DNA from 3 places in the Ferrimonas lipolytica genome. Region 3 is predicted to be linked to each of the others. Evidence: predicted binding sites of a transcription regulator. Region 3 holds the regulator's gene; each other region holds the start of a gene.
What was found. The regulator MetJ, encoded in region 3, represses methionine synthesis genes. The targets are predictions, from matches to a motif close to TAGACGTCTAGACGTCTA.
Positions count from the first base shown of each region.

Region 1: metN (methionine ABC transporter ATP-binding protein MetN) is a predicted target of MetJ. The motif match lies at 1,608-1,625, and genes of this name have one in related genera.
Region 2: metH (methionine synthase) is a predicted target of MetJ. The motif match lies at 1,453-1,470, and genes of this name have one in related genera.

Region 1 is NZ_CP051180.1:1,733,098-1,736,382, forward strand. Features, by position in the region: rRNA gene HER31_RS08165 (16S ribosomal RNA) at 1-511, opposite strand, end outside; gene gmhB (D-glycero-beta-D-manno-heptose 1,7-bisphosphate 7-phosphatase) at 959-1,513, opposite strand; gene metN (methionine ABC transporter ATP-binding protein MetN) at 1,708-2,742, shown strand; gene HER31_RS08180 (methionine ABC transporter permease) at 2,732-3,285, shown strand, end outside.
Region 2 is NZ_CP051180.1:2,360,747-2,364,031, reverse strand. Features, by position in the region: gene metH (methionine synthase) at 1-1,420, opposite strand, end outside; gene HER31_RS10830 (REP-associated tyrosine transposase) at 2,332-2,844, opposite strand; gene cobO (cob(I)yrinic acid a,c-diamide adenosyltransferase) at 2,989-3,285, shown strand, end outside.
Region 3 is NZ_CP051180.1:3,112,613-3,115,897, forward strand. Features, by position in the region: gene metL (bifunctional aspartate kinase/homoserine dehydrogenase II) at 1-214, opposite strand, end outside; gene metB (cystathionine gamma-synthase) at 228-1,373, opposite strand; gene metJ (met regulon transcriptional regulator MetJ) at 1,554-1,874, shown strand; gene HER31_RS14270 (YeeE/YedE family protein) at 1,882-2,355, opposite strand; gene HER31_RS14275 (YeeE/YedE family protein) at 2,357-2,950, opposite strand; gene HER31_RS14280 (aryl-sulfate sulfotransferase) at 3,069-3,285, shown strand, end outside.

The DNA.
Region 1 (3,285 bases), 1.4 Mb from region 3:
TTCTTCTGCGAGTAACGTCACAGCCAACGGGTATTAACCGTTGACCTTTCCTCCTCGCTGAAAGTGCTTTACAACCCGAAGGCCTTCTTCACACACGCGGCATGGCTGCATCAGGCTTTCGCCCATTGTGCAATATTCCCCACTGCTGCCTCCCGTAGGAGTCTGGGCCGTGTCTCAGTCCCAGTGTGGCTGATCATCCTCTCAAACCAGCTAGAGATCGTCGCCTTGGTGAGCTCTTACCTCACCAACTAGCTAATCTCACTTAGGCTTATCCAATCGCGGAAGGTGCCGAAGCGTCCCCTCCTTTCCCCCGTAGGGCGTATGCGGTATTAGCAGTCGTTTCCAACTGTTGTCCCCCTCGACTGGGCAAATTCCTAAGCATTACTCACCCGTCCGCCGCTCGACGCCTAATGAATCCCCCGAAGGTTCATCATCATCGTTTCCGCTCGACTTGCATGTGTTAGGCCTGCCGCCAGCGTTCAATCTGAGCCATGATCAAACTCTTCAATTAAAGATTTGATTTTTTGTCCAACTCCTAAGAGCTAGACACTCAATGAATACTGAATTTCGTATAGTCACTCAGTAAATATCGAGAAAATGATGATTTCTCAATTCTACGTGAGTGCCCACACAGATTGTCTGACAAATTGTTAAAGAGCAGTTCTTGCGAACTTGGCTTCGTTGCCGAAGCAGGAGGCGTATAATACGCTTTCCTATTTCCCCGTCAAGCCCCTTTTTGACTTTAGTTTTTAAAAGTAAAAACCAGAGCGCAAAGGCTTTTCGCGGTGTCGATTTAATGCTCAGCGACTTACTTGGTAAGTGGCTGTGCCCCGTCGACAGATGCGCATTATAGGGAGCGAATTATTTCTGACAAGCCATTTTTGAACGATTTAATCTGACCGTTCAAAATTAAACCAGCACCCTATTATCAGCCACTAGATGTTGTGGTTTTCTGACCTTATTGGTTCAAGACCCATTCTGCTGCCGCAGCTAAATTGTCTTCGACACTGTCAGCTAAGACTTCACCCTTACCATCAACCGACTTACCAGAGCGGACTAATACGCATTGGCGAACTTCTGCCAGCTTACCCGCCAACATATCGCCATATTTGTCGCCGATCATGATTGAATCGGATAGATCGATGTTGTGTTCCTTAGCTGCACGTAACAACATTCCCGGCTCTGGCTTACGACATTCGCACTTACCTATATAAGGTGCATTACCTTTATCTGGATGATGCGGACAGTAATAAACGTCTGTTAGCGGTGCTCCAGCCTGTTGAAACTGTTCACGCATCCATTGAGACAACTGCAAAAACTGCTGTTCGTCGTAATAACCACGAGCGATGCCACTTTGGTTTGTCACAACAATAAGTGCGTAACCCGCTCGATGCAGTTTTACACAGGCTTCTAGTGTTCCAGGTATAAACTCAAACGACTCGACATCATGGACGTAACCATGATCGACATTAATCACACCATCTCGGTCTAAAAATACAGCGCTTTGGTTCATTAGTAGTTCACTCCAATAAGATTGGGCGCAAGTATTACCATCGAACCCTTCTGTTTCAACAATTTCTGGTGTAAAAATCGGCAAACAACACATTTAGACGTCCAAATGGCTAAATGTCCATTGACAGAAATCTAGACGTCTAATTAGACTGGCTATCGCTAACAAAACGAAAATAATAAAGGGCAAGGCAACAGATGATTACTCTCAGCGCCATCTGCAAAACGTATCAATCAGGTGGCAAGCGCATTGAAGCACTGAAACCAACTGACTTGCATGTGCCCAAGGGCGAGATATTTGGCATTATCGGTTCATCCGGTGCAGGTAAAAGTACTTTAATCCGTTGCGTGAACTTGCTTGAACGCCCTGATGCCGGCGCAGTATTAATTGATGGTAACGACCTTACCCTGCTTAATGATTCGCAACTGCGTCAAGAACGCCAACATATTGCGATGATTTTTCAGCATTTCAATTTGCTGGCATCACGAACCGTATACCAAAACGTGGCATTGCCACTGGAATTGGCCGGTGTAAGTAAAGACGCCATCGCAGCAAAGATCACTCCGTTACTAGATTTGGTTGGCCTCAGTGACAAAACTAATGTTTATCCAGCAAACCTAAGCGGTGGTCAAAAGCAACGTGTGGCGATAGCTCGTGCATTGGCTAACGATCCTAAGGTGTTGCTGTGTGACGAGGCTACTTCAGCGTTAGACCCTTCTACAACCAAATCAGTGTTACAACTGCTTAAGACCATCAATCAGAAGCTCGGTTTGACCATCTTACTGATTACTCATGAGATGGATGTCGTCAAACAGATCTGCGATCAAGTGGCACTAATTGACGATGGCCAACTAGTTGAGCAAGCCGAAGTTGGGGCTTTCTTTGCCGGCGCAAAAACCGAATTGGCTCGTACCTTTGTGCGCAGCACCTTGCACGTTGAGTTACCGGAGTCCTATCAAGCGCTTCTTAGTAACAGTGCTGCTGATAATAACAAGCCAGTTATCCAACTTTGTTTCCATGGCGATACTGTTGATGCCCCGGTTATTACCCAGGTTGCCCAGCAATTTAACGTCGACTTAAGCATTATCAGTGCTCAGATGGAGTTTATCGGCGGCAGCAAATTCGGCTTATTGCTGGCTGAGGTTTTAGGTGAAGCCAACGCAATCAACCACGCAATTGAGTACTTCCAACAACACAACATTGACGTAGAGGTACTTGGATATGTCAACTGATCTTATCCCGCTATTGTGGGACGCAACCTTACAAACCTTACAGATGGTGTTAGTGGCTGGCGCTATGGCTACCCTCTTCGGAGTTCCTCTAGGTGTTGTACTGCATCTGAGTAAAAAGGGGCAGTTACTAGAAAACCGATTGTTGCATCGTAGCCTCGGTCTAGTGGTAAACATCGGTCGCTCAGTCCCGTTCATTATTTTACTGGTAGCAATCATTCCGTTTACTCGCATGATCGTTGGCACCAGTATCGGTACCATCGCAGCAATTGTGCCACTGACTATCGGTGCAATTCCCTTTATCGCTCGCCTAATTGAAGCTGCCCTTATTGAAGTACCAGTTGGTTTGATTGAAGCCGCCCAAGCAATGGGCGCCGATAAGAAGCAAACCATTATTAAGATCTTACTGCCAGAAGCGCTGCCAGGAATCGTTAATAGCATCACCATCACCTTGGTTACCTTAGTTAGCTACTCAGCCATGGCTGGTGCGGTTGGCGGCGGCGGTCTGGGCGACGTAGGTATTCGCTATGGCTACTATCGGTTTGA
Region 2 (3,285 bases), 750 kb from region 3:
CGCCGTAGCGGCGGACTAACTTGCCTTGCTCGATAAAGGCCTGTTCACCCTCCTTAAGGGAGATTGAGTTAACGATCCCCTTGCCTTGGATGCATTTCAGGCCAGCCTCAATCACTGACCACTTTGAAGAGTCGATCATGATCGGCACTTTCGAGATATCTGGCTCTGCGGCAATCAGGTTTAAGAAGCGCACCATTGCCGCTTCTGAGTCCAGCATCCCTTCATCCATATTGATATCGATGATCTGCGCGCCGTTTTCAACTTGCTGCTTAGCTACCTCAAGCGCGGTTTCGTAATCGCCCTCCTTAATCAAGCGAAGAAAGCGCGCGGAACCAGTAACGTTGGTGCGTTCACCCACGTTGACGAACAATGAGTTGGCCTCGATAGTACAAGGTTCAAGCCCCGCTAAGCGGGTGTGATGTGGCAGTTTAGGAGCTTGCCGAGGTTGGTGTTTACTTACTACTGCAGCTATCGCACTGATGTGCTCTGGTGTGGTACCACAACAACCACCGACAATATTAAGCCAACCATCTGCTGCCCACTGGCCGATTATCTGCGCCATTTGCGCTGGAGTTTCGTCATACTCGCCAAACTCATTGGGTAAGCCGGCATTTGGATGCGCAGATATAGGGCATTCGCTGATGCGATTGAGTTCAGCCATATACGGGACCAATTCTTTAGGGCCTAAAGCGCAGTTCAGGCCAAAACTAATTGGGTCGATATGACGCAGTGAGTTGTAGAACGCTTCGGTGGTTTGACCGGTAAGAGTGCGGCCAGAGCTATCGGTGATGGTGCCGGAGATCATCACCGGCCATTTCTGGCCTCGTTGCTCAAACACACTATCAATGGCATAGAGCGCGGCCTTAGCATTAAGGGTATCAAACACGGTTTCAACCATAATGATATCGGCGCCGCCATTAAGCAGGGCATTGGTAGATTCGGTATAGGCTTCTACCAGGATATCAAAGGCGATATTACGAAAACCGGGATCATTAACGTCTGGGCTAATTGAACAGGTACGGTTAGTAGGCCCTAACGTACCGGCAACATAACGGGGGATACCGGTCTCTTGGGCTACTTCGTCTGCCACTTGACGGGCGAGCTTGGCAGATTCGAAGTTAATCTCTTTCGATAGCGCTTCCATCTGGTAGTCAGCCATGGCGACGGTGGTGCTATTGAAGGTGTTGGTTTCGATGATATCCGCACCAGCAAGCAGGTAGTCACGATGGATCTGAGCAATGATCTGTGGCTGCGTTAGCGATAGCAGGTCGTTATTGCCTTTCAGTAGTGATGGCCAATCGGCAAAGCGTTCACCGCGAAAGTCTTCTTCTTCCAGCTTATGGCGCTGGATCATGGTACCCATAGCGCCATCTAAGATGAGAATGCGCTCTGCCAGTGATTGCTTGAGGGTTGTTGTCATACTACCGATCCTTATAAACCCAATTGGCCTTTTATCCATATAGACGTCTATCGTGCCTGAGAACGGTTATGATGCCAAGCCTGTTATTAGGGCAGATCTAAAATCAGTTATGAATCGATAGTATCTATTGGCTGAGGGAAGGTACTGTCGTAGGGGCGGACATGTCCGACCGTTTGATAAGGTGTCACTTCGGTGCGGTCACTCACGAGTGCCCCTACAGGCTTAGGCAACACGTTTGGGCTGGCAGTTTGAGGCGAATGTTGCCCGTAGGGGCGGACATGTCCGACCGTTTGATAAGGTGTCACTTCGGTGCGGTCACTCACGAGTGCCCCTACAGGCTTAGGCAACACATTTGGGTTGGCAGTTTGAGGCTAATATTTCCCGTAGGGGCGGACATGTCCGACCGTTTCATAAGGCGTCACTTCGGTGCGGTCACTCACGAGTGCCCCTACAAGTGTGGGATACACGTTTGGGGCTGGCAGTTTGAGGCTAATATTGCCCGTAGGGGCGGACATGTCCGACCGTTTCATAAGGCGTCACTTCGGTGCGGTCACTCATGAGTGCCCCTACAGGCTTGGATAACACGTTTGGGCTGGCAGTTTGAGGCGAATATTACCCGTAGGGGCGGACATGTCCGACCGTTTGATAAGGTGTCACTTCGGTGCGGTCACTCACGAGTGCCCCTACAAGTGTGGGGTAACATGTTTGGGCTGGCAGTTTGAGGTGAATGTTGCCCGTAGGGGCGGACATGTCCGACCGTTTCATAAGGCGTAACTTCGGTGCGGTCACTCACGAGTGCCCCTACAAGTGTGGGGTAACATGTTTGGGTTGGCAGTTTGAGGTGAATATTACCCGTAGGGGCGGACATGTCCGACCGTATTCATACACAAACCCTTCAGCGGTTGTGTATGTTAGTCGTATTCTGCGCCGGATATTTCCACTTCATTCTTTTGTCCCCACTCAGCATCTAACACGCCGCGTTCAACATAAATATGGAAGGTGGAATGAGGCCAATCTTTGGTTTTATCGACATAGCCGTGTTTAACCGGGTTGAAGTGGATGTAATTGAAGTGATTATCGAAATCCTGTTGGTCTCGAATTAGATGCTCCCAATAGCCTTTCTGCCATACAGATTGAGCCTGACCGGTAGAACGATTGACAAGTTTGGTAAACGAAAATTTTATCAGGCGTATGCGAGTAAAAAAGTCGGAATCTCCCTGAGGAAGAGTAATCATCAAATGAACATGTTCTGGCAATACAACGACCGCATGGGTTCGAAAAGGGTGCTTTGCTTTAATCTCAGAGATCGCCCGACGCAAAATCGCAATATGTCGAACCAAAAGGTCATTGTTGTTTCGTTCTGCTAATGCCAGAGTAAAGAAATAGGTTCCTCCGGGTTGCCGTAATCGTTTGTAGTTGGGCATGCTATATCTCCTTTTAAACAATCAAACGCAGCTGGAGTTACGCTATGGTCATTATTTTTTGTAGGAGTGGCGGCAAGTAACGGCTTGAGGCAACTTACGATCTTAAAATGCACAGCAAAAAGTAAAATTACTGGAGCGCTTTCGATGGAACGAGATAACGAAAAACATAAGCAGCGACAACAAACATTGAAGCAAGCTGTTGATGGGAAAATAGAGCAAGCTCAGATCGATAAAGGCGTGTTGCTGGTGTTAACTGGTAATGGCAAAGGTAAATCGACAGCGGGTTTTGGGACGGTGCTGCGTGCAGTTGGTCATGGATTTAATTGTCAGGTAGCGCAATTTATTAAAGGCCAGTGGGAGTGTGGTGAACGCAATATACTAGAGAATTTGGGTGTGCCGTTTTACATAATGAAAACGGGCTTCACTTGGAATACTCAAGAT
Region 3 (3,285 bases):
GCAGGCGCGCCAGCTCGGCACTGTAGCTGCGGCCGTTGTGAGCCAAGCTAAGCAATTCAATCAGCTGATTAGTGGTTTTACCAGCGGCGGACACCACTACCAGATCGTCACTTTTTCCTTGGGTAAGCAGTATGTGCGCTACGCGCCGGTAACAATCCGCATCCGCTAAGCTCGAACCACCAAATTTATGCACACACCGAGATTGTTCAGACACGGGTACTACTCCTTTAAACCAATGCTTGTTGTAAGTCAGCGATAAGATCTTCTGTGGCTTCAATCCCCACCGAAAGGCGGATCAGAGTATCGCTTATCCCTGCTGTCGCCCGCGCTTCTGGCGCCATCGCCGCGTGAGTCATGGTCGCAGGGTGAGCCACCAGTGATTCCACTCCGCCGAGGCTTTCTGCCAATGAGAACAGCTCGAGCTTAGCCAAGAACTGCCGTACTTCCGCCTCACCACCGTTGAGTTCAAAGCTGAGCATGGCGCCGAAGCCCAGTTGCTGCTGTTGAGCCAATTGATGTTGTGGGTGAGAAGGCAAACCGGGGTAATTCACTTTGGCAATGGCTGGATGCGAATTGAGCAGCTCTGCTACGGCCTCAGCATTGCGCTGGTGTTGTTCAATCCGCAGCGGCAGGGTACGCAGGCCACGCAGAGTAAGAAATGAATCAAACGGTGCACCGGTGATCCCTAAACAATTGGCCCACCAAGCTAATTGCTCCGCCAGCTCAGTCGTGTTGGCGATTACAGCACCACCAACGACATCGGAATGGCCATTGATGTACTTAGTGGTCGAGTGAATAACAATGTCAGCCCCAAGACCGATAGGTTGCTGCAATACTGGCGATAAGAAGGTGTTATCTGCGACAACGAGAGCGCCGGCGTCGTGTGCTTGAGTTGCGATTTTAGCTACGTCCACCAAACGCAGTAATGGGTTAGACGGGGTTTCCAACCATACCAACTTGGGTTTCTGCGCTAATGCTTGTGCCAACGCTTGCTCATCGTTCTGATCGACCACCGCCAGTTTAAAGGCGCGCTTGGCTGCCAGTGAGGTAAACAAGCGATAGCTGCCACCGTAGCAATCGTGCGGAACCACGAGCAGATCATCTGGCCCCAGTAATGCCGTGCATAGAGTAATGGCCGACATACCTGTTGAGGTCACCACCGCGCCAGCACCGCCCTCAAGCTTCGCCAATGCCTCGGCTAACGTGGTGCGAGTAGGGTTACCACTGCGCGCATAGTCGTATTGGCGTGGCTCGCCAAAATCAGCAAAGGTGTAATTGCTAGATAAGTAAATTGGCGCAACGACAGCCCCGTGCTGAGTGTCCGTATCAATCCCTTCTCGGGCGGCGATGGTAGCAAATTGATGTTTACTCATCGGTGGCATCCTCCAACTTGATGCAACAGGTGACAAAATGATTATTTACATTATCTTCACACCAGTGGGGCGTCAAGATGTTTAGACGTCTAAACGTATAAAAGTGGAGATGGCAATTATTTGACTATAACTTTTAGAGCGTTAGAATTTGCACCGTAATCAAAATTTATAGGTGCATCGATGAGTATCGAGTGGAACGGCGAATACATCAGCCCATACGCCGAACACGGGAAGAAAAATGAACAGGTGAAGAAGATCACCGTTTCTATCCCATTAAAAGTATTGAAGATCCTTACCGACGAACGGACCCGCCGTCAGGTTAACAACTTGCGCCACGCCACCAACAGTGAGCTGCTGTGTGAAGCGTTTTTACACGCTTATACTGGCCAGCCGCTGCCAGTCGACGACGATCTTGGTAAAGATAAAACCGACAGCATTCCCGCTATCGCCCGCGAAATGATGGACGAAATGGGAATCGACTGGGAAAGCCTCGACGACTAAGTAGATATTAAGAAAAAAATCCGCTGCGGCGGATTTTTGTTTTGGGCACCCATAATTCACGTTGAAATAAACGCGGCAACGTCATACCCAAACACATTGGTACGATAAACCAATACAGTTCTGGTGCCGCCATTGATAATGATGCAATGGCCGGCCCAGGACAGATCCCAGCAATACCCCATCCAAGCCCGAACAACCCAGCACCACTAATCAACTTAAGATCAATCGAGTCGTGCAGTGGCAAGGCAAATTCTTGACCAAGCACGCTGCGTTGACGTGGTTTAATAAGCCATAGGTAACCCAGTGTAAAAACGCTGACACCACTCCCCATAACGAACATCAAATCAATGTCCCACGCGTCGTGCATATCCAAAAAACCCAACACCTTTTCCGGCATCGTCATTTGCGATATCACCATTGCCAACCCAAACAGTACACCGGCAATGAGGGTAATCAGCAGGTTCGCCAAATATTTATTCACCCTACACTCCCACCACATGGCGCAGAACAAATACGGTAACGATGGCAACGGACATAAAGGTTAACGTTGCCATGATAGATCGTCCTGAAAATCGACCAATACCACAGATCCCATGGCCACTGGTGCAACCGTTGCCAATGGTACTGCCGATGCCTACGAAAAGCCCTGCTAGTCCAAGTTGCCAAGGACTATTGGCATATTCTGTCGCAATACTTCCGCCAAAATAGCTAGCCCCCAGCCAACCACCAAAAATAAGCCCACAAAGGAACAATATCCGCCAAATGACATCGACAGTAGGTTTATTGAATAGGCCCCCTACAATGCCGCTGACCCCTGCAATTTTACCAGTGAACAACAGCAATAAGACGGCTGAAATCCCTAATAATAATCCACCAGTCACCGCATTTATCGACACAACCATATTTCCTCCAAGGTCAGTTATTGTCGTGCCAACAAAGTTAGCAAGCATTAATTTAGATTTATCTAATGCTATTGGGATTGATTGATTGTTGCAATGAAAAACAGCTCGGTATTTTCCGCAACCTTTACCAACTCCATGTTTACGTTCAGATAAACCGCTTGTTGTGACAATCAATCGCCCAAACTCATAGCTGACTCACCTTTTTTATAACCACGATTTGCCACACTGCGGCCATATGCTCTGAATTACCTATTCAGTGATGACTCCAAATTAACTTGCATTGGTATTGTTGATGATTAAAAAAGGCTTGTTAGCGCTATCTCTCGTAGCTGCATCGATGACGGCATCGGCGTCATTGGAAGGGATGAAACCTATTGTTGGACCAGATCAACCGCTGGGTTACCTGATCCACAACCCTTACGAAAATGCACCATTAACCGCACTGGTAACGTTGAACGGCCACAGCATTTCCGATGTCTCGGTTACCGTTCACGCGAAAGAGGGTGGCG